One region of the Mesorhizobium sp. M7A.F.Ca.US.005.03.1.1 genome, then DNA from elsewhere that is predicted to be linked to it. Evidence: riboswitches for the same ligand, from Rfam matches in the RefSeq annotation. Region 1 holds a riboswitch; the other holds the start of a gene.

Region 1 (10,792 bases):
ATTTGCAGGTCCGCTCGGTCAGCTCGACCAGCTGCAGATGCCGCGAGATCGGCAGCACGACATTTTCGACCGGGCGGATGTAATGGCGTGCCACGGGTTCGGCGTCGAACTGCGTCTGCAAAGCAGTGGCGCCGACCGATGTCGTGACATGGCGTGCCGTGGTTACGGCGCGTGATACCGATTTCTGGACGGTCGATCCTTGCGCTGCCTTCTTCTGGCGTGCCGGCGTGGCGGTCGAGCGACCGCGGCCCGACAGTTTCAGCCGATGCACCTTCCCGATGACCGCATTGCGGCTGACCCCTCCAAGCTGCGCAGCAATCTGGCTTGCGCTCAGACCCTCCGACCACAGTTTTCTCAAGAGTTCTACCCGCTCGTCAGTCCAGTTCATGAGACCGCGCTCCTCTAAGCGTGCGGCAATCGGAATCCTTCTCCCGACCCGGCAACATTTGCCAGGGCAGACACCACATATATCTGGTGATTAGGTCCGCCGCACGAAATCTAGTTATTTCTCGACTACAACTACTCTATGCGCTGACTCGGTGACAAGAGTCCCAAGTGCAACACGAATCGGTTTTTTCGGTTTTCCCCAACTTGCCCGGTCGCTTATGAGCCGGCGTCCCGTCGGGGGGCTTGCCGCGCGCCACTACGCGACGTTTTCGTTGACTTCATGGCCGAAAAACAGGATAAGCCGCACAGGCCGCCGCTTTGGCGGCTTTTTTGATTTTCCGGTACCGGAGACGCATATAATGAGCGGTTCGGCGCTTTACGAGACCTTTGCTCGCGCACCCCTGGCCTTCGACCACGGGGAAGGCACATGGCTGATTACCGACAAGGGCGAGCGATATCTCGATTTCGCCGGCGGCATCGCCGTCAATTCGCTGGGCCACAGCCACCCGCACCTGGTCGCCGCACTCACCGAGCAGGCAGCCAAGCTGTGGCATGTCTCCAACCTCTACGAGATCCCCGGGCAGAGCCGGCTTGGCGAACGGCTGGCCGACGCCACCTTCGCCGACAAGGTGTTCTTCACCAATTCCGGCGCCGAGGCGCTGGAATGCGCGATCAAGACGGCGCGGCGCTACCATTTCGTCAAAGGCCATCCCGAGCGCTTCCGCATCATCACCTTCGAAGGCGCCTTCCATGGCCGCACGCTGGCGACCATCGCGGCTGGCGGCCAGTACAAGTATCTCGAGGGCTTCGGCCCCAAGGTCGAAGGTTTCGACCAGGTCGGCTTCGACGACATTGACGCCGCCGAAAAGGCGATCACGCCGGAGACGGCCGCGATCCTGATCGAGCCGGTGCAGGGCGAGGGCGGTATCCGCCCGGTGCCGACGCAGTCGCTGAAGCGGCTCAGGCAATTGTGCGAGCAGCACGGCCTGCTGTTGATCTACGACGAGGTCCAGTGCGGCATCGGCCGCACCGGCAAGCTGTTCGCACATGAATGGTCGGGTGTAACGCCCGACATCATGGCGATTGCCAAGGGTATCGGCGGCGGCTTCCCGATGGGCGCCTGCCTTGCCACGGATGAAGCGGCGGTCGGCATGACCGCCGGCGTGCATGGCACCACGTTCGGCGGCAACCCGCTTGCCATGGCGGTCGGCAACGCCGTGCTCGATGTCGTGCTGGAAGACGGCTTCCTCGAAGATGTCCAGCGCAAGGCGCTGCTGATGAAGCAGGGTCTGGCGTCGGTCGCCGACGAGTTTCCCGAAATCATCGAGGACATCAGGGGTGCCGGGCTGATGCTCGGCCTCAAATGCGCCATGCCCAACACCAAGGTGAACATGGCCTTGCGCGACCAGCACCTGTTGACGGTTCCGGCCGGCGACAACGTCATTCGCCTGTTGCCGCCGCTCACCGTCACCGACGCCGAGATCCATGACGCGCTCAACCGCATCCGCGCCGGCGCCAAGGGCCTGGCGGAGGCGATCGCTTCCGCCGCGGCGAAGTAATCCCGGAATCATTGCTGATGTCAGTTCGCCATTTCACCGATCTTTCCACCGTTTCCGAAGGCGACCTGCGCTTGATGCTGGACGACGCGGTGGTGCGAAAGGCGCGGCTCAAGGCCGGCGAGCGCACCAAACCGCTCGAAGGCAAGGTGCTGGCGATGATCTTCGACAAGCCGTCGACGCGCACGCGCGTCTCCTTCGACGTCGGCATGCGGCAGCTCGGCGGCGAGACCATCATGCTGACCGGCACCGAGATGCAGCTCGGCCGTTCCGAGACCATCGCCGACACCGCCAAGGTGCTGTCGCGCTATGTCGATGCGATCATGATCCGCACCACCTCGCATGAGCGGCTGCTGGAATTGACCGAGAACGCCACCGTGCCGGTGATCAACGGACTGACCGACGATACCCATCCCTGCCAGCTGATGGCCGATATCATGACCTTCGAGGAACATCGCGGTCCGGTAGCCGGCAAGACCATCGCCTGGACCGGCGACGGCAACAATGTGCTGCATTCCCTGCTCGAGGCCTCGGCCCGGTTCCGCTTCAACCTCAACGTCGCCGTTCCCGAAGGCAGCGAGCCGGCGCAGAAGCATATCGATTGGTCGCAGGCGCATGGCGGCAAGCTGCACTTCACCCGCTCGCCCGAGGAAGCCGTCGACCAGGCCGACTGCATCGTCACCGATTGCTGGGTGTCGATGGGCCAGGAGCATCGCGCCCGCGGCCACAATGTGTTCTCGCCCTACCAGGTCAATGCCAAGCTGATGGCGAGAGCCAAGCCGGACGCGCTGTTCATGCATTGCCTGCCGGCGCATCGCGGCGAGGAAGTGACAGACGAGGTTATCGACGGACCGCATTCGGTGGTCTTCGACGAAGCCGAGAACCGGCTCCATGCCCAGAAGGCCGTGCTTGCCTGGTGTCTAGGCGCTTGAGGTGTCTGGGCGCTTGATCCCTGGGAGCTTGATCTGCGGGCGTGTGATGCCTATTTGCGCCGCATCACGCAAATCAAGCGCGTTTCGACGCATGCGCCCCGGAGGGCGGCATGGCCGCGCCCTGGAGCTTTGTCATGTTGGAAACCTATCAAGTGACTGAACATCACCCCAAACTCGGTGAATTCGGCTATGCCGGCGACGATCACGTCGTGCCGTTCGAGGTCGGCCCTCTCGACGTGCGCGGCCGCACGGTCCAACTCGGGCCAATGCTGGACGCCATCCTCAGCCGCCACGATTATCCCGAGCCGGTCGCCCGCCTGCTGGCGGAGGCCTGTGTGCTGACCGTGCTGCTCGGCACTTCGCTGAAGTTCGAGGGCAAGTTCATCCTGCAGACCCGCACCGACGGGCCCGTCGACATGCTGGTTGCGGATTTTTCCACGCCCTCGGCGCTGCGCGCCTATGCGCGTTTCGATGCCGACCGGCTGGAAGCGCTGGTCGCGGCGGGCGAAACCTCCCAGCAGACGCTGCTCGGCAGTGGCGTGCTGGCGCTGACCATCGACCAGGGCGCCCATACGCAGCGCTATCAGGGTATCGTCCAGCTCGATGGCGAGACCCTGGAAGACGCGGCACGCACCTATTTCCGTCAGTCGGAGCAGATCCCGACGGATATCAGGCTGTCGGTGGCCAAGCTTTTGACGCCCGGTCCCGGCGGCGCCCGCGAGCAATGGCGCGCCGGCGGTATCCTGGCGCAGTTCCTGCCGCAGTCGCCCGAGCGCATGCGCGTCCCGGACCTGCCGGGCGGCGATGGCGATCCGCGTGAGGAGATCCACGATCCGGTCGACAATTCCTGGCAGGAGTTGCTGGCTCTGCTCGGCACCATCGAGCCGACCGAACTGATCGACCCGACGATCGGCGCCGAGCGGCTGCTCTACAGGCTGTTCCACGAGCATGGCGTGCGCGTCTTCGGCGGTGTTCCGGTCGCCGACCAGTGCTCGTGCTCCAGGGACAAGATCCGCGGCATCCTCGAGGGTTTTTCCGCCCAGGAGATCAAGGACAGCACCGAAGACGGCGGCATCCACGTCGCCTGCGAATTCTGTTCGAAGCAATATGATTTCGACCCGGCGGAATTCGCGGCCCAGTAGAGTAGAAACCACGCCTCACCGGTCGCTCCGCGGCCGGTGAGGCGAAATCAATTCACCGTCCGCCGCGTCCCCGGCAAGTCCAGCGAAAACGCCGGAATGGCGATGTCGAACGTCTCGCCCCGCTTGTTGCGCATCGTGTAATGCCCGACCATGATGCCGGACGGTGTCGAGAGCGGGCAACCGGATGTGTACTGGTAGCTGTCGCCGGGATTGAGTTCGGGCTGGTCGCCGACCACGCCGGGGCCGCGCACTTCCTCGACCCGGCCGGTGCCGTCGGTGATGTGCCAATATCGCGACAGAAGCTGCACGAAATCGTCCGACTGATTGTCGATCGTTATCTGATAGCCCCAGACATAGCGGTTCTCCGAGGGATCCGAACGGTCCTCCAGATAGAACGGCCTGACCTGCACTTCGATGTTGCGCGTGACGGCGCTATACATAAGCGGCTCCAAAAAACGGTTCCAGCGGAACTTTCGGCGCTCCGTGCGGTTAGGTCAACCGATCGAAGCCTCCTCTGGCCGGCCTCGCGGGCAGGTGCCGACAAAGAATGTCATTTAAGTGACATATGACAATGATGGTGTGCGCGGACTGGTGACGCGCGACTCGGGCGCTCTGCTGAACTGTTGAAACCGGCCATCTTGCGGACCGGTTTTCCTGGAGTGACCGGACCTCGATGCAACTCACTCTCATAGCCGCCACGCTTTCAACCGTCCTCATCCTCTCGAATCTCGCCAGCATCGTGCTCGCCGCGTCGCGTCTGAGACGGCGTCGCACCATTGCGCCGCCGGCCGGCAAGCCGCGGCCAGTGTCGATCGTCGTGCCGTCGCGCGGCGTCGAGCCGTTCACGCAGGAGACGCTGGAACGCGCCTTCTCGCTCGACTGGCCGCGCTATGAGCTGATTTTCTGCGTCGCCCATGCCGACGATCCGGTGGTCAAATTGATAAACAGGACGATCGTCCGGTTTCCGAAAGTGCCGGCCCGGCTGCTTGTCGGCGACGACCGCATCAGCGCCAATCCGAAACTCAACAATTGCGTCAAGGGCTGGGAAGCGGCGCGGCACGACTGGGTCGTCCTGGCCGATTCCAACGTGCTGATGCCGAGGGACTACATCCAGCACCTGATGGCTGCCTGGCGGCCCGGCACCGGCCTTGTCTGCTCGACGCCGATCGGCTCGCGGCCGGCCGGCTTCTGGGCCGAGGTCGAATGCGCTTTCCTCAACACGCTGCAGGCGCGCTGGCAATATGCCGGTGAGGCGCTCGGCCTCGGCTTTGCCCAGGGCAAGAGCATGCTCTGGAACAAGCCGATGCTCGACGCCAAGGGCGGCATCCGCGCGCTGGCCGCCGAGATCGCCGAGGATGCCGCTGCGACCAAGCTGGTGAACAGTCTCGGCCTGCGCGTCAATCTCGTCGCCGCCCCCTTCGAGCAGCCGCTTGGCCGGCGCTCGTTTGACGAGATCTGGTCGCGTCAGGCCCGTTGGGCGCGCCTGCGCCGCGTCACTTTCCCGCTGTTCTTCGCACCCGAAATCCTGACCGGCGCCGTGGTGCCGCTGGTGCTTGCGCTGATTGCAGCGGCAAGCGCCGGCTTCAGCCTCTGGGCAACCGCCCTTGCCGTGCTGGCGGCCTTCTATCTTCCGGAGTGCGCCCTGGCCTGGTCCAAGGGCTGGTACCTGTCGCCACGCATGGTCGCCGCGATCATGGCGCGCGACCTGATCCTGCCGGCGATGTGGGCGCGCGGTTGGCTCGGCGGCGCCATCGACTGGCGCGGCAATGCGATGACCATCGGTACCAAGACGGCCGAGCTGGAAGAGACGCCGTCCGGCGCCTGAAGGCCTCCTACCTGGCCTTCAGCGCCTGCGCGATGTCCTCGAGCAGATCGTCGGCATCCTCCAGGCCAACCGACAGCCTGAGCGTGCCCGGCCCGATGCCGAGCTCGGCGCGCGCCTCGTCGCTGAGATTCTTGTGCGTCGTCGTCGCCGGGTGGGTGATCAGGCTCTTGGCGTCACCGAGATTGTTGGAGATCAGGACGATGTCGAGCGCGTTCTGCAAGGCGAAGGCCGCCTGCTTGCCGCCCTTGACGTCCAGGCAGATCAGCGTCGAGCCGCCCGACATCTGCTTCTTGACGATGTCGGCCTGCGGATGGTCGGCGCGGCCGGGATAGATGACGCGCGCGATTTCCGGCCGTTCGGCCAGAAAATCGGCGATCCGGCCGGCACTTTCCGTCTGCTGGCGTACGCGCAGCGGCAGCGTTTCCAGGCCCTTCAGCAGCGTCCAGGCGTTGAAAGGCGAAAGGCTTGGGCCGGTATGGCGGAAATAATCGTGCAGGTTCTCGTCGATCCACTTCTTGTCCGACAGGATGACGCCGCCGAGACAGCGCCCTTGGCCGTCTATGTGCTTGGTCGCCGAATAGACGACGATATGGGCGCCGAGCTGCAAGGGCTTCTGCTGCAGGGGCGTGGCGAAGACATTGTCGACGATCAGCCTGGCGCCGATCGAATTGGCAAGCGAAGCGACAGCGGCGATATCGACCACTTCCAGCGTCGGATTGGTCGGGCTTTCCAGGAAGAACAGCTTGGTGTTCGGCTTGACCGCCTTTTCCCAGTTGGCGATGTCGGTGCCGTCGACCAGCGTCGCCTCGATGCCGTATCTCGGCGCCAGCGTCTCGACCACCCAGCGGCAGGAGCCGAACAGCGCACGCGCCGCCACGATATGGTCGCCGGCCTTGGCGCTGCACAGAAGGGCGGCCGTCACCGCGGCCATGCCCGACGCGGTGGCGCGCGCGTCTTCGGCACCTTCCAGCGCGCACATGCGCTTCTCGAACATGTCGACGGTCGGATTGGCGTAGCGCGAATAGATGAAACCCGGCTCTTCGCCCTTGAAACGGGCTTCGGCGGCTTGCGCCGTTTCGTAGACATAGCCTTGGGTGAGATAGATCGCTTCTGACGTTTCGCCGAAACCGGAACGCAGCGTTCCGCTGTGCACGAGTGCCGTCTGAGGCTTCCAGTTGCGCTTCTTGGTGCTCATCGCTTTTCTTCCAGACACAAAAAAACCGGCCGCGAAAGTCGCAACCGGTCCATACGGCCTTGCGGCCCGACGGTCCTTTAGCGACTTGTTTAACGTGGCTGCAAGCCGACCGGCCAAATCACCACGGGATAACGACCCTTTAGACCCGCACCGCGCTTGCGTCAATTGCCGGCTTCATTAAGAGGTTTGTACCAAGCAGGAGTGGAGCCTTGCGGCAGACAGGCATTCTTCCCGACCAGGACATATCGGCGCTGTTCCAGTCCGGCGCGCTGAAGTCGGCGCGTGCGCTCGACACCGACCAGATCCAGCCGGCCAGCCTCGATCTCAGGCTCGGCGACAAGGCCTGGCGGGTGCGCGCCTCCTTCCTGCCCGGCCCCAATCACAAGGTCTCGGAAAAGCTCGACCGGCTGCAGCTGCACGAGATCAATCTGGCCGAGGGCGCGGTGCTGGAGACCGGCTGCGTCTACATCGTGCCCCTGCTTGAAAGCCTGGCGCTGCCGGCGGACATTTCAGCCTCGGCCAATCCGAAGAGTTCGACCGGGCGGCTCGACATCTTCACCCGCGTCATGACCGATCGCGGCCACGAGTTCGACAAGATCGCCGCCGGCTATCATGGCCCGCTCTTTCTGGAAGTCAGCCCGCGCACCTTCCCGATCGTCGTCCGCACCGGGTCGCGCCTGTCGCAGATCCGTTTCCGCATCGGCAATGCGCTGCTCTCGGAAGCCGAGTTGCACGACCTGCATCGCACGCAGATGCTGGTCGCCACCGAGCCGCCGAACATTTCCGGCGGCGGCATCGCGCTGTCGATCGACCTCAACGGCGATCAAAGCGGCTTGGTCGGCTATCGCGGCAAGCATCACACCGGCCTCGTCGATGTCGACAAGCGCGCGGCCCAGGAAGTCGTCGACTTCTGGGAACCGATCCACAAGAGCGGCGCCGGCGAACTGGTGCTCGACCCCGATGAATTCTACATCCTCGTCAGCCAGGAGGCGGTGCATGTGCCGCCGCTCTACGCCGCCGAGATGACGCCCTTCGATCCGCTGGTCGGCGAATTCCGCGTCCATTATGCCGGCTTCTTCGATCCGGGCTTCGGCCATTCCGGATCCGGCGGCACCGGCAGCCGGGCGGTGCTGGAAGTGCGCAGCCATGAAGTGCCGTTCATCCTCGACCACGGCCAGATCGTCGGCCGGCTGGTCTACGAGCATATGCTGAAGCGGCCGCAGGCGCTCTACGGCACCGATCTCGGCTCCAACTACCAGGCGCAGGGCCTGAAGCTGTCCAAGCATTTCCGCGCCGCGCGCTGACCCTCATTGCCCCAAGGCAAAATACTTGCCTGTACCGGCTCGCCATGCTTGGCTGCCTTGCCGCCCGTCAAGCTGGCGGCGTTCAAGGGGAACCAAGAAAATGCGATTTTCGAAATGGGTCATATCGGCGGCGGGCGCTGCCATGCTGGCAACACTGGCCGGCTCTCTGTCGGTGCAGGCGGCGGAGAAAATCAAGATCGGCACCGAGGGCGCCTATCCGCCGTTCAACACCATTACCGCCGACGGCAAGGTCGAAGGCTTCGACATCGACATCGCCAATGCGCTGTGCGCGCAGATGAAGGTCGAATGCGAGATCGTTACCCAGGACTGGGACGGCATCATTCCCGCTTTGCAGGCCAAGAAATTCGACGCCATCATCGCCTCGATGAGCATCACCGAGGAGCGCAAGAAGCAGGTCGCCTTCACCAACAAATATTATACGACACCGCTGGCTCTGGTGGCGCCGAAGGACACCGATCTCACCTCGACCGAACCGGCGGCCCTTGCCGGCAAGACGGTCGGTGCCCAGGCTTCGACCACGCAGGCCGACTATGCCCAGAATGAATATGGCAAGGCGGGCGCGGAGGCCAAACTCTATCCCACCCAGGAAGAGGCGATCACCGACCTGACCAACGGTCGTCTTGACGCCGTGATCTCGGACAAGTTCGTGCTGATGGATTGGCTGAAGAAGGCAAGCGACGGCTGCTGCAAGCTGGTCGGCGACGTCAAGGGCACCGAGACCCAGGCCGGCATCGCCGTGCGCCTGGACGACACGGCCCTGCGCGACAAGCTCAACGCGGCCATCGACGCGATCGTTGCCGACGGCACCTACAAGAAGATCCAGGCCAAGTATTTCGACTTCGATATTTATTGAGGCAGAGGCGCCTTTTTCCTTCTCCCCTTATGGGAGAAGGTGTCGCCGGAGGCGACGGATGAGGGGTGTTCCAGGGAACGCCAACGTTTCACTCCGCTGGAACACCCCTCATCCGTCTCGGCGCCAACGCGCCGATCCACCTCCCACTTGGGGAGAAGGAAAAGGCGCGCTCTCAAAGCGCCTTCACAGCCACCTTCACCGGCTGCTCGATCTCGAGCGGGTTGCGCAGCGGCAGGCCGAAATCCCCGGCCTCGATCTCGAAGACATCGCCGGCCTCGGTCGTGATGCCGTCGGCGAAGGACAGCGTCGCCGTGCCGAACATGTGCACATGCACGTCACCCGGCTGGCGAAAAGCCGCGTATTTGAAATGATGATGTTCGAGATTGGCGATGGTGTGCGACATGTTCGCTTCGCCGGACAGGAACGGCTTTTCCCACAGCACCTCGCTGTCGCGCACGATGCGCGAGGTGCCGCGGATGTCGGACGGCAGGTCGCCGATCAGGATCTCCGGCCCGAACGAGGCGTTGCGCAGCTTGGAATGCGCGAGGAACAGATAGTTCACGCGCTCGGTGACGTGGTCGGAAAACTCGTTCGACAGCGTGAAGCCGACGCGGAAAGGTGCGCCGTCGTCGCCGATGACATAGATGCCGGCGACTTCGGGCTCTTCGCCGGCGTCCTTGGCAAAGGCCGGTGACAGGAGTGCGGCGCCTGGTGCCACCGCCATCGTGCCGTTGCCTTTGTAGAACCATTCCGGCTGCACGCCGATCTGGCCTTTCGCCGGCTTGCCGCCCTCCAGCCCCATGCGGAACATCTTCATGGAATCGGTGAGCTGCTCCTCGCCGTCGGCGCTCAGCTTCTTGTGCATGGAATCGCGCGTCGCGGCGGAGCCGAGATGCGTCAGCCCGGTGCCGGTCAGGTGCAGATGCGCCGGATCGGGGTGATTGATCGGCGACAGCAGCCGCCCCTTCTTGTAAGCGGCCTCGAGATCGACCGTCTCGCCAAGCCCCTTGCGTTCGATCAGCGCGACGAGGCCGACGCCGGTGCGGGCGGCCTCCATCGCCAGCGAATAGACGCTGCGGGCGCCATTGATGATCCGGGTCTTGCCGCCATTGCGGGCGACGACGCGGATGGTCTCGGCGTCGTCAAGGATCTGGGAGATCAGCATGATGAATCCTCTCTCATTTGCCTTGGCAGGGCTGCCAAAACGGCAAACCTTGCTCAGCGCGGCCGGGACCTCGTCCATGCCACGGTTTAAATTCTCAGTTCGGATTGCGCTCGCGGGCCTGGTCCCTCAGGGACTTCTGTTACCGGCGGGTTGCCGGCAGCGTCGCGATCGTATGCCTCCTGCTTTCCTCGACCAGAGCAGTTCACCGTTTCACGGAAACGGCGAACCGCTCTAACTCATTGTCTTGGCGCAATTCCGGGCGGAAAACCGTTTCACACTTTTCCTGGAATTGCTCTTAAGTCCGTTCAAGCCTTGTTCTTGTTGTAGACGTCGAAGATCACGGCGCCGAGCAGCACCAGGCCTTTGACCACCTGCTGCCAGTCGACATTGACGCCCATGATCGACATGCCGT
Region 2 (10,792 bases), on a different contig from region 1:
AGCCGTCCGGCGATCCTCGATGCCGACACCGCGCCGCTGGAGGTCCTTGAGCAGTTGTTGCCGCTCGCTACGCACATCATCGCTTCGGAGCCGGCAGCGCGCATCGTCTGCGGCCAGGCGCTCGATCCGGAAACGGCTTGCGCCGATCTCGCCAGCCGCACCGACGCTTTTGTCGCAGTGACAGGCGGCGCGGCGGGCAGTTGGTGGCACGACCGTCGCGCTGGCTGCGTGCGCCATGTCGCGGCGCCGAAAATCAAGGCGGTCGACACGCTCGCCGCCGGCGATGTCTTTCACGGCGCCTTCGCCGTCGGGCTGGCGGAAGCCATGCCGGTCGAGCAGGCTTTGCGGTTTGCCAGTGCGGCCGCGGCGCTCAAATGCCTGCGCTTCGGCGGCAGGCTTGGGGCGCCGAACCGAGCCGAGACGCTGGCCATGGTTGCGCAGACCTGGCCTGCCTGAGACAGACCTAGCCCTTCGCGGGGTGCTCGACCGCCTGACGGCCGAAATCGGGAACGTCGATGTCCTGGCCGGCTTCGATGATCGAGCGGCGCACGGCGCGGGTGCGGGTGAACAGGTCGAAGAGTTTTTCGCCGTCGCCCCAGCGGATTGCGCGCTGCAGCGACGCCAGATCTTCCGAGAACCGCGCCAGCATTTCGAGGATGGCGTCCTTGTTGTGCAGACAGACATCCCGCCACATGGTCGGGTCGGAGGCGGCAAGGCGGGTGAAGTCGCGGAAGCCGGAAGCCGAATATTTGATCACTTCGGATTTGGTCACTGACTGCAGATCATCGGCGGTGCCGACGATGTTGTAGGCGATGATGTGCGGCAGATGCGAGACGATGGCCAGCGTCATATCGTGATGCTGGGGATCCATCGTGTCGATGTTGGCGCCGCAGCGCCGCCAGAACTCCGACAGCCTCTCCAACGCGTCCGGGTCGGTGTCGGGCAGCGGCGTGAAGATGCACCAGCGATTGTCGAACAGGTCGGCGAAACCGGCGTCGGGGCCGGATTTTTCTGTGCCCGCCAGCGGGTGGCCGGGAATGAAATGGACACCTTCAGGCACATAAGGCTGCACTTGCGCAATGACAGACGCCTTGGTCGAGCCGACATCGGTGAGGATCGCGCCCGGCTTCAGCGCCGGCGCGATTTCCTCGGCAACCGCGCCGGACGATCCAACCGGCACCGAAATGATGACCAGGTCGGCATCGCGGACAGCTTCTCTCGCATCGGTGCTATAGCTATCGCCCAGCCCAAGCTCCTCGGCCCGTGCCAGCGTCGCCGCACTGCGGGTCGAGATGGATACGTGGCGGGCGAGGCCCTCGCGGCGGATGACGCGGGCCAGCGACGAGCCGATCAGGCCGATGCCGACCAGCGCGATCTTTTCAAACATCGGTGATGTCATGGTTTCTAGCTTTTCAGGAATGTCGTGAGAGCGGCGACAACGCCGCGATTGGCCTCTTCGGTGCCGACGGTCATGCGCAGCGCATTGGGAAAGCCATAGCCCGAAACGCGCCGCAATATATAGCCGCGCGCCGTCAGATAGTCGTCCGCCGCCGCCGCCGAATGTTTCTGGTCCTCGGGAAAATGAATGAGGATGAAATTGCCGACGCTGGGCGTCACCCGCAACCCAAGCTTTGTGAATTCCTCACTCAGCCAGGCCAGCCAGGTCTCGTTGTGCGCCACGCTGCGCTCGACATGGGCGCGATCGCGAATGGCGGCGATGCCGGCCTCGATCGCCGTCGCATTGACGTTGAAGGGGCCGCGCACGCGGTTGATGGCGTCGACGATGTGCATCGGCGCATACATCCAGCCGATCCGCGCCCCGCCAAGGCCGATCTTGGAGAAGGTCCGGGTCATCACCACGTTCTCTGCGCTGCCGACCAGTTCGATGCCGGCCTCATAGTCGTTGCGGCGAACATATTCGGCATAGGCCGCGTCGAGCACCAGAAGCACGTTCTTCGGCAGTGCGGCATGCAGACGCCGCACCTCCTGGAATGGCACATAGGTGCCGGTCGGATTGTTGGGATTGGCGAGGAACACGATCTTGGTGAGCGGCGTGACGGCGGCCAGGATGGCGTCGATATCGGCGCGCTCGTCTGTTTCCTTGATCGTCACCGGAACGGCGCCCGCCGACTGGATGTAGATCTTGTAGACCATGAAGGCGTGCTCGGTGATGACGGCCTCGTCGCCGGGCGCCAGATAGGTCTGCGCCAGCAGGCCGAGGATTTCGTCGGAGCCGTTGGAGCAGATGATGTTCTGCGGGTTGAGGCCATGCACCTCGGCGATCGCTTCGCGCAGCCGCCTGGCGGTGCCATCTGGATAGACGTCAAGCTTTCCGGCAATCTCGCGCGCGGCTTCGATCGCCTTCGGCGAGGGCCCGAGCGGGTTCTCGTTGGAGGACAGCTTGTGGACCTTGGCGACGCCGGCAGGCGCCGTGCTCTTGCCCGGCACATAGGCGTCTATGTCCATGATGCCCGCGCGCGGGGTTGGACGTGCCTGGTCCGGTGTCTGGCTCATGTCGCAAAATCCGTCGAGAACGCTTCCTGAGGGAAGCCGCAGCGGAAATACAAGCCGTGGCCTGCAATGTCGAGAGGCGACAGCCTCCCGCCCAAGGCAGGCCGTTGACGCCGGCGCGCCACAGCCCTAGAAGGGGAGCGAACTTCCGTGGTGATTTGGCCGGTCGGCTTGCAGCCACGTTAAACAACTTGCTAAAGGGCCGTTTGCATCCTGTAACCGGCTTTGCGACCGCAATGCCGGTTTTTTGTTGTCCGCGCCGGCCGGACACCCGTATCGGCATCGACTTTCGACGAGTGCGATGCGTGGGCTCAAAGTGTGAGATGGATGTCATGGCCGTTCTGCGTGCCCGCAAAACCAACAACGAGGTCGACCAACCGTCGAGCCCGGTTTTGCGTTTTGGATCCGACAAGCCGCTCAAGCTGGACGCCGGTACGCTGCTGTCACCGTTCCAGATCGCCTACCAGACCTACGGCACGCTGAACGATGCCCGCTCCAACGCCATCCTCGTCTGCCATGCGCTGACCGGAGACCAGCACGTCGCCAGCACCAATCCGGTGACCGGCAAGCCAGGCTGGTGGGAAGTGCTGATCGGGCCCGGCAAGATCATCGACACCAATCGTTTCTTCGTCATCTGCTCCAACGTCATCGGCGGTTGCCTTGGGTCCACCGGCCCGGCCTCGACCAATCCCGCCACCGGCAAGCCCTATGGGCTTGACCTGCCGATCATCACCATCCGCGACATGGTGCGGGCGCAGCAGATGCTGATCGACCATTTCGGCATCGAGAAACTGTTTTGCGTGCTCGGCGGCTCGATGGGCGGCATGCAGGTGCTGGAATGGGCGTCGAGCTATCCGGAGCGCGTCTTCTCGGCACTGCCGATCGCCACCGGCGCGCGCCATTCCTCGCAGAACATCGCCTTTCATGAGGTTGGCCGGCAGGCTGTCATGGCCGATCCGGACTGGCATGGCGGCAAATATTTCGAGCACGGCAAACGCCCGGAAAAGGGCCTGGCGGTAGCGCGCATGGCCGCCCACATCACTTACCTGTCGGAAGCCGCCCTGCACCGCAAGTTCGGCCGCAATCTGCAGGATCGCGAAGCGCTGACCTTCGGCTTCGACGCCGACTTCCAGATCGAAAGCTATCTTCGGCACCAGGGCATGACCTTCGTCGATCGCTTCGACGCCAATTCCTACCTCTACATGACGCGGTCGATGGACTATTTCGACCTCGCCGCAGACCATGGCGGCCGGTTGGCCGATGCCTTCGCCGGCACGAAAACCCGCTTCTGCTTGGTGTCGTTCACCTCGGATTGGCTGTTCCCGACCGAGGAGAGCCGCTCGATCGTGCATGCGCTCAACGCCGCCGGCGCATCGGTATCCTTCGTCGAGATCGAGACCGACCGTGGCCACGACGCATTCCTGCTCGACGAGCCGGAACTGTTTGCCGCCATTAACGGCTTCATCGGCTCGGCCGCCCGGGCGAGAGGGCTCAGCGCATGACCCGGAAAAATTGCAGGCTTTTCGGATCGGGATCATGCGCCAGGCGGGAGGCGAAGCCATGAGCGTCAACCGCGACCAGCGCGTCGACCTCGAAGTCGTCGCCAACCTCATCCCGCCACAGTCGCGCGTGCTCGATGTCGGCTCGGGCGACGGCTCGCTGCTCGAACTGCTGCAGGACACCAAGCAGGTCGACGGCCGCGGACTCGAGCTGTCGCAGCGCGGCGTCAACGAATGTGTGGCGCGCGGCCTCTCGGTCATCCAGGGCGATGCCGACAAGGATCTCGAATTCTATCCCGACAAGGGCTTTGACTTCGTCGTCCTGTCGCAGACGCTGCAGGCCACCCGCAACCCCAAGCTGGTGCTCGACGAACTGCTCAGGATCGGCAACCGCGCCATCGTCTCCTTCCCCAATTTCGGCCATTGGCGTGTGCGCCTGTCGCTGTTCCTCAACGGCCGCATGCCGGTGACCAAGGACCTGCCCTATTCCTGGTACGACACGCCCAACATCCACTTCTGCACCATCCGCGATTTCGTCAATCTGTGCGACGAACTCGGCGCGACAGTCGAGAAGGCAACCGCCCTCGACGCCGCCGGCCAGAAGATCGGCCTGTCGATGCCGTGGTGGTTCTGGAATTTCTTCGGCCAGCAGGCAGTGTTCTTGCTGAAACGGTAATTTCCGCACCGATCAAAGACCCGACTCGCCAAGCAACAGTGTGTTTGCCGCCGAGCAAAGTCGCCCTGTATGACGATCGCGAACCAGTGTAAATGGCGTCGACTGTTTGACAGCGGGCTAGTGCGGCTATAGCCACACTGACGGCTCGGGGGGGCAAAAATGGTCGAAGAACGCGCAACTTATTCACTCGTCGTCGAAATGGAGAATGCAAAGTCGATCGACTGGGACGAGATCGGCGTTGGGATGAAGGCCTTGGCTCGGGAAATCTCATCGGTTTCAGCAACCGGTTCAGCGCATACCTTTCATACGACGACTTCTTTTCAAGAACCTTTGCGTTGATCTGGTTTTTCCCGATGGCCCGTGGAGACGGTCGATTTGCCTCGAAGCGAGCGATCAACGCCAACAATGTAGCGTTTCGACGCGAGTGGATCCTCAGCCACCCTTTTCCAAAACATAACGGCTTCAAGGTTTCCTGCACTTTGCTGATGCGCGAACTGCTGCGGGAAGGCCACAAAATTCATAATGTCAACGCACGCGTTTATCACTATTCGCCGCGGGGCTGGCGGTTCTTTTACTGGCGCGCCCTGGTTACAGGTCGCGACGCCGACCGGAAGTTCGTTGCGCTCAATTCGCCGAGCCGCACGCGACGGATAGTCAAGTCCTTCAGCCGGTGGCTCACCATGTCATGGCGCACGACACGACGGATCGTAGGCCATGCCCGGGAAACCGGGATGCCGCTTTGGCAGGTTCCCTTTTCTCTGATTGTCGGTCAGGCATTTTATGGTTTGGCGTTTTGGGGCCAGTTCAGTTTCGCAACTGGCATGGTTCGCGACAAAATCGAAACGGTGCCAGACTATGTTGGGCATAGCTAGACGCTGTACCGCCATTCCTTGAACCGCAGTTCAGCGTCCAATTGATCCTTGATCCGGCGATTGCTCCAGAACATCCGTGGCCTTGTGCGGATGTTCGACGCCGTCGACGAACACCACATCGGCCTCCGAATTGTCCGTGCGCAGCGCCAGTATCGCTTGGTAGGCCGGCGAATTGTACCAGCCATGCACATGCTGCCTGTCGGGAAATTCTATGATGATCAGATGGCCAGGCCAGTCGTTCTCGATCACCTCCACATCGCCGCCATGGACCAGAAAACGGCCGCCGAAAGGTTCCAGCGTGGCATCTATCCTATGCAGATATTCGACGATCTGCGGACCCATTGTGGCTTGGCGCATATGGGCGACGGCGTAAGCGGCCATGACTGAACTCCCTTGTCATCGAAGCCGAGTTGCCGGCCTCTGCATGGGCAATCTGACCAAAGGCCGAGCGCTAAGCGATTACGTCTGAGGTAATGGGATGTATGCTATCTGTCATGATGGGTTGCTTCCACGGTGATTCGTAATGCTATGTGCGGCGGTGCTGTTGCAATTGGAACGCTAAGAGCGGGGATTCGTTGTCTCGCCTGGATTGAGTACCGGCACGGTGGGTGACAGGGGCAGTCGTTTTTTATAGCGTCGCGCCGACTGTGATGTGGTGTAGAGAAAGGGAAGTCCAATCCATTCGACCGTTCTGAAAATCGAAAAGTCCTGGACAGACGCGCAACCCTGCGCAGGAAACAGCTGACAGACATGGCCGGGATCGATCCAGTACCTCTCATCACGGTCATTACGCCGACCCACAACCGACGCGAAACAGTGTTGCGCGCCGTGGAAAGCGTATTCTCCCAGAGCATGTCGAGGTTTGAGCACATTGTCGTCGACGATGGTTCGACCGATGGGACCGAAGCGGCGCTGGCCCGCATCCAGGACCCGCGGCTGATCTATGTCGGGGCGAAATGGCGAGGCGCCAACGCCGCCAGGAATGCCGGCATCGAGCGGGCGCGGGCACCGTTGGTGACGTTCCTCGATTCCGACGACATCTACTTGCCGCACCGGCTTGAACGAACCCTGACCTGGTTCGATGAAAATCCTGCACTGCAAGTGCTGATCAGTTCGTTCGTGTCCCTGAAGGGCAATCGCATCACAAACTGCGCCAACCCAGAGGCATTCGTGAGCCCCGCAATGCTTGAGCGGACGCTGGTTGGGCAGACCATCTTCATCGCCGGCTCCGCGATCACTGCTCGCCGTGAAGCCTTGCTGGCCATCGGCGGCTACGACAGCGACATCACCCGCATGCAGGATCGCGAATTGCTGCTGCGCCTTGCCCGGCGCTTCGGTGCGCAACTGTCCGAGGACCTCGACTGGACGAAATACAATTCGGAGAACTCGATTTCCGGCCGCCGTGACGGCTATGTCGAGGCCTATGCGAACCTGATGGGCAAACATCCTCATATTGCCCACGCCTACCCGCACATTCCGCCTTACATGATCTCGCGGCAGCTCATCGCCGATATCCTGCGAGGCAGGATACCGGAGGCATTCCAGGGCTATATGGCCAACCGATCGTCGAAAGCGCTTGGCTACTCGCTGCCGGAATTGATGCAAGGCTATGTCCATGGCCGACGCTGGCGCCGCGATCTCTCCAACGAGTTTCGCAACCAATGTGGCGCCCGGCTCGCCTGAACCCAGAGCAACTCCAGGAAAATCGTGGAACGGTTTTCCCTCCGGATTGCGTGAACCGCACTATCGAGAGCTCAGCGGTCAAGTTCGGGAAAATACGGATCCGATAAAAACCGCCTGTCCCGTTCGCCCTGCAGGCAGTCTATCGGCTTGGCCGCGTCGACGGGGGTGATTCTCGCCTTGTCCCGAATGCCGCTCACTTCGAGGATCAGCTTGCGCCGGATGGCTGTCGAAAACTCCGCGGCGGCATAGATGGGCAGCACGAAGGAACCGGGCCCGCCGGTCACGCACTGCGCGTAATACTGGTCGAGATGGCTGAAGGTGGGCGACGGGCTGATCAGGATCGGCAGGCCGTTGACGACGATGCCTTTGGCAGTCGCCGCATCACGCGTCGCGGTGACTGGCGGCCCGATATTGTTCGGTCCGTCGCCCGAAATGTCGATGACGCTACGTTCGCCCTGGAAAGACGTGCGGTCGAAAAGCTCGGCACCGAAGGCCAGCGCGCCGGAAATCGAAGTGCCGCGAAAGCTGCGGAACGGGCGCGCCGCGACCTCGTCGGCAAAGCTGTTGGCGCTCTCGGCACTATCGATGATCTGCCAGCCGATGACCGCGTCGTCGCGCACCGTGCCGGCCCACTCGAAATAGGTCAGCGCTATGCGGCCCGTGGCGCCGGCGCGAACAGCCTTGATGAAGTCGGGATGCCGCAGCGCCTCGACATAACCGGCGCGCTGCAGCGCGAACTCCTTCTCGTCCATCGACAGCGAGATGTCGACTGCCAGCACCAGCTCGACGTCGACGGCGAGCGCATCCCGCGGCGAGGCGGCGGGAGCAGCCTGGGCGCAGGCAAGACAGGCAAGCAGGCGCAGAGCATCAAGCATGGCCGTCACCAGGTTGTTCTCCCGAAGAGCTTCCCTCGCGATCACGGCAAAATAAAGCTTTGCTTCCCCGTCCGGATATCAGCTCATTTCTTGCGGCGGGCGGCGACTGGCGGCGGTTCGATCGCGCCGGCTCTGACGCGGGCGGGCTTCAGCGCTGGCGCACCGGAATCCTTGACGATCGTCAACGCGCGCGGGAAGAAGTGGTTGTTGTGCTGGCCGCGCCCGATGTTGAGGATCGCTGTCGCCGGCAAACGCTTCTCGAGCATCGACAGCACGCGTCTTAGCGATGGGCCGTCGAATGCATCCAGCGCCTCGTCGATGATCACCCATTTCGGCTGCCGCAACGCGAGCCTGGCGAAGGCCAGCGAGCGCTGTTCGTCATCGCCCAACTCATGGTCCCAACGCCCGGCGCGGTCGAGCGATGAGGATAGCCGTCCCAGACCGACCTCGGCCAGCACCGCCGAAATGTCGGCATCGTCCGCCGGCGCGGGGCCGTTCGGGTGATCGAGGACTTCGCGCAATGTGCCGACCGGAAAATAAGGCACGCGCGGCACGAATATGGGGGTTTCTCCCGCCGGCAGGCCGATCCGGCCGCTTCCCCATGGCCACAGGCCGGCAATGGCACGAAAGAACAGCGTCTTGCCCGCACCGGGATCGCCGGTGATCATGACGCGCTCGCCGGGGCGGATTTCGACATGCGGGTCGGCGAGCCTGGTGCAGCCCTCCGGCGAGGCCACTTCGAGCTTCTCGAAAGTCAGGCTGCCACTGACGTTTTGGCCGAAGGCGATGCGCTTTTCGGTGTCGTGCAGCGCATCGGTTTCATCGAGCGCGATGCGGAAATCGGCCACGCGCATCAGCGTGGCGCGCCAATCGGCAATGCTGCCGATGTTGTTGATGAACCAGCGCAAGGAGGAGTGGACCTGGTTGAATGCGCCGACCGCCATCATCAGCCCGCCAAAGCTGATATCACCTGAGAAATAGACGGGCGAAGCAACCAGTATGGGCGCCACGACGGTGATCCAGCCATAGGTGTCGGTCACCCAGGACAGGTTGATCTGGGCGGTGTAGATGCGCCGCATGGCGCCGAGCACCGTGCCGAGATCGAGTTCGAGCCGCCGCCTGGCGTCGGCCTCGCCATGATACAACGCAATGGCATCGACATTCTCGTTGACGCGCACCATCGAGGAGCGCAGCTCGGCTTCGCGTGTATAGCGGTCGCTGTTCAGGCGGATGAGCGGCCGCCCGACCAGCCAACTCAGCCAGGAGGCGATGCCGGCGTAAAGGATGGCGGCCCAGACCATATAGCCAGGTATGGCCAGCGAGGTCCCGCCGATGTGGAACACGAAGCCCGAGGACAGCTCCCACAGCACGCCGACGAAGGACACGAGCAGGATGCACGACTGCAGCAGGCCGACGCCGAGATCGGTTGACAGATCGGACAGATGCGCGGCGTCCTGCTGCATGCGCTGGTCGGGATTGACGCCGATGGCGCCGGCATTGGCCAGCCGGAAGGCGCGCGCCGGCCGCATCCATTGATCGATCAGATCCAGCGTCAGCGCCTCGCGCAGCTTGAGCCTGATCATCTGGTTGAGCCAGGTCTGGCCGATATTGAGCACCAGAAGTCCCCCGGCTATGGCCGCGAAGACGAGGAGCTGGTGCAAAAAGGCCGCCATGTCGCGGCGGGCAAGCGCATCGTAGAAAGGCTGGTTCCAGCGGTTGAGCAGAACCTGGCCGATCGACGTTGCGATGATCACGGCCATGATGCCGACCGATGTCCACAGCAACCATCTGCGAACCGGCGATCCCGCAAGCGCCCGCCGGATCGTCATCACCTGATCGTGCAGGCTGCTGGCCTCGACCGCCACGGCAACCGGCTGAACGGCGGCGGCATTGTCCGGTTGATCAGCCATGGCCGAGGTCCTTGCGTCAGTGCTGCAACCGGATGGAGAAACTTGACAGGCGTTCGTATGGGCTGCCGGATGGGCTGTCGGTCTGCTTGCGACAGATAGGCAGGGAAACGACGTCAGGCACGCTTGCCGCGATCACGAAGCCGTCACCCGCGCAGCCAAGGGCTTGGCATCCGCTTTGTGACGGCCAAGCCGGGTGGCGCCATGCGGCGACAGCACCGGCACGAAGACGCGGCGCGATGCGCGCTGCGCCACCGGCACGCCTTGATAGAGCCGCTTCTGCGCCTCGACCACGATGACCCCGGAAAAGATCGGCCACAGCCGCCGGCCGGCGCGCTCCAGTACATTGTGGAAGCGCATCATGAAACGGCGCCGCGATGGCGGAAAGAACAGCGCATCGGACCAGGCTGCGGGCGTGAAATTGGCCTCGCGCAGCAATTCCGTAAGCTGGCCGCGCGAAAAAGGCCGGCCGTTGCCGAATGGGGTGTGCTCGAAGCGCGCCCAGACACCACGCCGGTTGGGCACGACGATGACCACCCGGCCGGCCGGCGACAGCACGCGCCAGATCTCGTTCAGCGTCTCACGCGGGTTCTCGACATGTTCGAGCGAATGGACGAGCAGCATGCGGTCGATGCAGGAATCGACCAGCGGCAGTTCCTCGTCGAAGACCAGTGCCGTCGCCGTCGGCCCCGTCGCCGGCCACACCACCGCGCCTTGCGTTGCCGGCATGAAGGCGAAGACCCGCTCGGCGTCGCTGCCGAACCGCTCC

Evidence for each region. A riboswitch is a leader RNA that binds a small molecule or an ion and turns the genes downstream of it on or off. The one in region 1 is predicted to bind S-adenosylmethionine.
Region 2: linked by a shared signal. The riboswitch ahead of EN990_RS10395 (homoserine O-acetyltransferase) and the one ahead of EN990_RS07145 (O-succinylhomoserine sulfhydrylase) in region 1 are both predicted to bind S-adenosylmethionine.

Annotation. Positions count from the first base shown of each region.
Region 1 covers NZ_RZRO01000010.1:45,804-56,595, forward strand. The annotation lists gene EN990_RS07115 (GcrA family cell cycle regulator) at 1-388, opposite strand, end outside; gene EN990_RS07120 (aspartate aminotransferase family protein) at 747-1,946, shown strand; gene argF (ornithine carbamoyltransferase) at 1,964-2,875, shown strand; gene EN990_RS07130 (Hsp33 family molecular chaperone) at 2,986-4,017, shown strand; gene apaG (Co2+/Mg2+ efflux protein ApaG) at 4,065-4,457, opposite strand; gene EN990_RS07140 (ceramide glucosyltransferase) at 4,691-5,842, shown strand; gene EN990_RS07145 (O-succinylhomoserine sulfhydrylase) at 5,850-7,037, opposite strand; SAM riboswitch at 7,095-7,172, opposite strand; gene EN990_RS07150 (2'-deoxycytidine 5'-triphosphate deaminase) at 7,247-8,341, shown strand; gene EN990_RS07155 (ABC transporter substrate-binding protein) at 8,442-9,215, shown strand; gene araD1 (AraD1 family protein) at 9,388-10,380, opposite strand; gene mmsB (multiple monosaccharide ABC transporter permease) at 10,686-10,792, opposite strand, start outside.
Region 2 covers NZ_RZRO01000017.1:890-11,681, reverse strand. The annotation lists gene EN990_RS10410 (sugar kinase) at 1-456, shown strand, start outside; gene EN990_RS10405 (prephenate/arogenate dehydrogenase family protein) at 464-1,399, opposite strand; gene hisC (histidinol-phosphate transaminase) at 1,405-2,514, opposite strand; SAM riboswitch at 2,652-2,729, shown strand; gene EN990_RS10395 (homoserine O-acetyltransferase) at 2,844-4,013, shown strand; gene metW (methionine biosynthesis protein MetW) at 4,072-4,686, shown strand; gene EN990_RS36085 (hypothetical protein) at 4,846-5,025, shown strand; gene EN990_RS10385 (hypothetical protein) at 5,022-5,558, shown strand; gene EN990_RS10380 (DUF1330 domain-containing protein) at 5,589-5,939, opposite strand; gene EN990_RS10375 (glycosyltransferase family 2 protein) at 6,309-7,241, shown strand; gene EN990_RS10370 (DUF1194 domain-containing protein) at 7,313-8,116, opposite strand; gene EN990_RS10365 (ABC transporter ATP-binding protein/permease) at 8,200-10,026, opposite strand; gene EN990_RS10360 (methyltransferase domain-containing protein) at 10,159-10,792, opposite strand, start outside.